DNA from 2 places in the Enterovirga sp. CN4-39 genome. Region 2 is predicted to be linked to the other one. Evidence: predicted binding sites of a transcription regulator. Region 2 holds the regulator's gene; the other holds the start of a gene.
What was found. Region 2 encodes PhoB, which activates phosphate uptake and scavenging genes when phosphate is short. Its sites were predicted from a motif close to TGTCATNNANCTGTCAT; they were not measured.
Positions count from the first base shown of each region.

Region 1: a site for PhoB is predicted at 1,346-1,362, ahead of ACO2SS_RS05365 (DUF2794 domain-containing protein). Genes of this name have one in related genera too.

Region 1 covers NZ_JBMSEF010000002.1:335,565-338,011, forward strand. The annotation lists gene ACO2SS_RS05355 (Bax inhibitor-1/YccA family protein) at 1-467, shown strand, start outside; gene ACO2SS_RS05360 (hypothetical protein) at 570-887, shown strand; gene ACO2SS_RS05365 (DUF2794 domain-containing protein) at 956-1,327, opposite strand; gene ACO2SS_RS05370 (NfeD family protein) at 1,428-1,868, opposite strand; gene ACO2SS_RS05375 (SPFH domain-containing protein) at 1,872-2,447, opposite strand, start outside.
Region 2 covers NZ_JBMSEF010000014.1:39,611-42,057, reverse strand. The annotation lists gene ACO2SS_RS20370 (GcrA family cell cycle regulator) at 108-629, shown strand; gene ACO2SS_RS20365 (DUF5990 family protein) at 740-1,186, shown strand; gene phoB (phosphate regulon transcriptional regulator PhoB) at 1,224-1,925, opposite strand; gene phoU (phosphate signaling complex protein PhoU) at 1,939-2,447, opposite strand, start outside.

The sequences.
Region 1 (2,447 bases), on a different contig from region 2:
TGTCCGCCGCGACGGCGCGCACGACCTTCCTGGCCTTCGCGGCCGTGATGGGCGCGTCGCTCTCGACGGTCCTGCTGCGCTACACCGGCGCGAGCGTCGTCCAGACATTCTTCGTCACGGCGGCGGCCTTCGGCGGCCTCAGCCTGTGGGGCTACACCACGCAGCGTTCGCTGTCGGGGATGGGCTCCTTCCTGATCATGGGCCTGATCGGCCTGATCCTCGCGTCGTTGGTCAACATCTTCCTGGCGTCGAGCGCGCTCCAGTTCGCCATCTCGGCGATCGGCGTGCTGATCTTCGCGGGCCTCACCGCCTACGATACGCAGAAGCTGAAGGAGATGTACCTGTACGGCAACTATGACGGCGAGACCGCCGCCAAGGTGTCCGTCTACGGCGCGCTGACGCTGTACCTCGACTTCATCAACATGTTCCAGTTCCTGCTCGCTTTCATGGGCAACCGGAACGAGTAACGGCTCCGCTTCAAGGCTGGCCTTGCAGAAACCCCGGCCGAAAGCCGGGGTTTTTCTTTGCCCAAGGGGCAGAGACCCCATCTGATCAACGAGGAGAATGCAGTGGCCACCGCGGTCCGTCTGCGCCACCCCCAGTCCGGCATCGTCAGGACCGGCTATTACGGCTTCAGCTGGACGTCGTTCTTCTTCGGCGGCTTCCCGGCGCTGATGCGCGGCGACGTCTGGATCGGGCTCGCGATCCTGGCCGGCTCGCTCGTGGCCTCGGCCTTCTCGGCCGGCCTGCTCTGGTTCGCGGTCGGCCTCGTCTGGGCCTTCATCTACAACAAGCGCTACACGCTAGGGCTGCTCGAACAGGGCTACGTCTTCGACGACGATCCCCGGCGGGTGGCGGACGCGAAGCGCACGCTCGGCGTCGCCTGACGGGCTCCAGTCCGGGATCCAGCCACGCCCGGTCGGCGTGGTGGTCAGATCCCGCGCAGGGTCATGCCCTAGTTCGCCACCACCCGCAGCGGCTCCAGCACGCGCACCACCCGGTCGAGCTCGTGGCCGCGCTTGAGCACGCGCCCGCCCGCCGCCACCACCGAATAGGCGCCCTGGCGCCGCGCAAGGGAGGGCTCCTTCACGATCCGGTAGAGCGGCATCTCCGACGCGCGGCGGAAGACGGAGAAGACCGCCCGGTCCCGCTCGAAATCCATGGCGTAGTCGCGCCACTCCCCCTCTGCGACCATGCGGCCGTAGACGTTGAGGATCAGGCGCAACTCGTCACGGCTGAAGGTGACCTGGGTTTTCGGGGCGGCGGCCGGGAACGGCACCACGTGGCCGCCGCTGCGCAATATCTCAGGCTGCTCGCCCTCGTTCATCCTGCCTCCCGCCTCGGCTGTCATGAGCCCGTCACGGGATGATGGGCCTCACCAGCCCTGCGCGCAAGCGACCGCGTCCGCGTGCTCGGCTGCGTGCGCGTCAGGACGCGGCCTCGACGACGAGGGTGGCGCCCTCGAGCCGGCGGACGACGACATCCCGGCCGGCCGGGAGGTCCGGCCCGATGATGCGCCAGACCGTGTCGTCCACCTTGATCCGCCCCTCGCCGGAGACGATCGGCCGGTCCAGCGTGAAGCGCCGGCCGATCAGGCTTTCCGCACGCCGGTTCAGGGATCCGGCGCCGCCCGCGCTGCCGCGCCAGGTCAGGGCACGCCCGATGAGGACGGCGGCGAGAGACAGGACCGCGAAGGTGACGAAGGAGGCCTGCCACGACAGGTCGAAGGCGGCATCGACCAGCCCCGTGAGGATCGCCGCGATCCCGAGCCAGAGGAGGAAGATCCCGGGCGCCACGGTCTCCAGCCCGATGAGCAGGAGGCCGAGGACCAGCCAAATCCAGGGCTGCAGCCCGACCTCGTCCCACATGGTTCAGGCCGCCGGCGGGGGCGAGGAGGGCGGCAGGCTCCGGCCTGCGCGCGGCCTCGCCTGGCCGCCCGCTCCGTCGCTCCCGAAGACGGAGCGCGTGATCTCGGCGATGCCGCCCAGCGTGCCAGCCAGCGCTGCGGCTTCGATCGGCACCACGACGACTTTCTGGTTCGGGGCAGTCGCGATCGCCTTCATGGCCTCGACGTACTTTTCCGCGACCAGGAAATTCGCTGCCGCTATGTCGCCCCGGCCGATCGCGTCGGACAGCATGCCGGTAGCCTTGGCTTCCGCCTCGGCCAGGCGCTCGCGAGCCTCCGCGTCCCTGAAGGCGGCCTCCTTGCGGCCCTCGGCGGCCAGGATCTGGGCCTGCTTCTGGCCCTCGGCACGGAGCACTTCCGCCTGGCGCAGCCCCTCCGCCTCGAGCACCGCCGCGCGCTTCTCGCGCTCGGCCTTCATCTGGCGGGCCATGGCGCCGGCGAGGTCGGCCGGCGGCAGGATGTCCTTGATCTCTATGCGGGTCACCTTCACGCCCCAGGGGGAGGCGGCGGCGTCCATGACGCGCAGCAGCCGCTCGTTGAT
Region 2 (2,447 bases):
CGGCACGAAAATCTCATCAACGACGAGCTCGCGGCAGCGCGGTCGGACGGATCTCCGTCCGCGATCGATGAGGGATTCGGATTTGAAGCGTCCGGTGGAGGCGACGGATGAATGATGCGGCGACCGGGTGGAGTGACGACCGCGTCGAGTTATTGACCAAGCTGTGGGGCGAGGGCCTGAGCGCCAGCCAAATCGCGGCGGCGCTCGGCGGCGGGGTGACCCGCAATGCAGTGATCGGAAAAGTGCATCGGCTCGGCCTTTCAGGTCGGGCCAAGCCGGGAGCGGCCGCGGCGGTGCGGCCCGCCAAGGCGCGCCCTGCCGCTCCGGCAGCGACGCAGCTCGACGCCGGGCGGACCTCGCTGCTGGCGCGGGCGCCGGAGCAGCCTGCCGGCCCGACGCTCGTGGCCGACGCGCGCTGGGGTGACGACGAGCAGGCGGAGATCCCGGAATCTCAGCGCGTCTCCATCATGGAGCTGCGCGAGAGCACCTGCCGCTGGCCGCTCGGCGATCCGTCCAAGCCGGACTTCTCGTTCTGCGGCGGCCGGGCCGTCACGGGCCTGCCCTATTGCGGGCACCATTGCCGGATCGCCTACCAGCCGGCGGCCGAGCGCCGGAGGCTCCGGGCCTGAAGCCCGGCCTTTCATCGCGCCAGCAAGAGCCCGCTCCGCACGAGCGGGCTTTTTCGTTTTGGCAGCGGGCGCGCGACCGTTGCGGGCGCCCGCGGTGTCGGCATACTGGGATGCTGGCGCTTCCAACGGGGACCGCGATGGCGGCGGGTCAGGTCGTCACCCTGAGACTCAGGATCCGGGATCCGCTCCCGGGCGTCGCCTACAGCCTTCAGAACAAGAAGAACGAGCCGGTCGGCCAAGTCACGGCCGGCGACGAGGCCGTCTCCTTCGACGTGCCGGTGCGGGTCGCGCCCGGGCCGAGATTTCTTGGGGACTTCGTCCGCAGCGAAGGGGCGACGCGGCGCTTCATCTACATCGCGATCGGCGAGCAGGCCGGGCAGCGCCCATCCGCCTGGAGCCGACGGGCCAAGATCGACATCCACCAACTGCCCGCCGAACTGCTCGAGAAGGCTCTGGCCGGCCTGGTCATCGAGGCCGAGCTTCCCGGAAGAGCCCCCGACGGGGGGCCGGCCTGCGCGACCTTGCGCCCGATCGGAACCTGGCAGGCCGTCGGATGACCGTCTTCGCGATGCCGCGTGCGAGCGGCCTCGCGAGCTAACGCGCCGCGTAGGTCTCGTCGAGCGAGTAGCCGGCGCCCCGCACCGTGCGGATCGGATCGGGATCGCTTTCCCCGAGCGCCTTCCGCAAGCGGCCGACATGGACGTCCACGGTGCGCTCGTCGATATAGACGTCCCGTCCCCACACGCGGTCGAGCAGTTGCTCGCGCGAGAAGACGCGGCCGGGATTGGTCATCAGGAATTCGAGCAGCCGGAACTCGGTCGGGCCGAGGCGGAGCGGCTTGCCGGCCCGGCGGACGCGGTGCTGCGAGCGGTCGAGCTCGATATCGCCGAAGACAAGGAGCTCCGCCGTCTCGCTCGGCTTCGCCCGGCGCAGGAGCGCGCGGACGCGGGCCAAGAGCTCCGGGACCGAGAAAGGCTTGACGACGTAGTCGTCCGCGCCCGTCGCCAAGCCGCGGACCCGGTCCCCCTCTTCGCCCCGGGCCGTGAGCATGATGATCGGCAGGCGCTCCGTCTCGCGACGGAGCCGCAGGCGGCGGCACAGCTCGATCCCGGAAATGCCGGGCAGCATCCAGTCCAGGAGGAGCAGGTCCGGGACGTCCTCGCGGATCATCAGCTCCGCTTCGTCGCCACGCGCGGCGACCTCCACGTCGCAACCCTCGGCCTCGAGGTTGTAGCGCAGCAGCAGGGAGAGCGGCTCTTCGTCCTCGGCGATCAGGATGCGCGGCTTGGCGCTCATGATGCCCGGCTCCTCACTCGGCAGCCGCGCTGTCCGGCACCGTCGTGCGATCGTCCTTGGGGCGCTCGGTCGTCAGGTTGCGGCCAGTGATCAGGTAGTTGATCGTCTCGGCGATATTCGTGGAGTGGTCCCCGATGCGCTCGACGTTCTTCGCCACGAAGAGAAGGTGGGCGCAGAACGAGATGTTGCGCGGGTCCTCCATCATGTAGGTCAGGAGCTCGCGGAACAGCGACGTGTACAGCGCGTCGATCTGGCCATCCCGCTGCCAGACGTCCAGCGCCCGCGTGAGGTCGTGCTGGGCATAGGCGTCGAGCACGTCCTTCAGCTGCTCCATCACGAGGTCGGCGATGTTCTGGACGCCGATGACGATCTTCTGCGCCTGGAAGCCGTCGGCGATCGCCAGGACGCGCTTGGCGCAGTTCTTCGACATGTCGCCGATGCGCTCGAGGTCGCCCGAGATGCGGATGGCCGCGATGACTTCGCGCAGGTCGATCGCGAGCGGCTGCCGGCGCGCGATGGTCA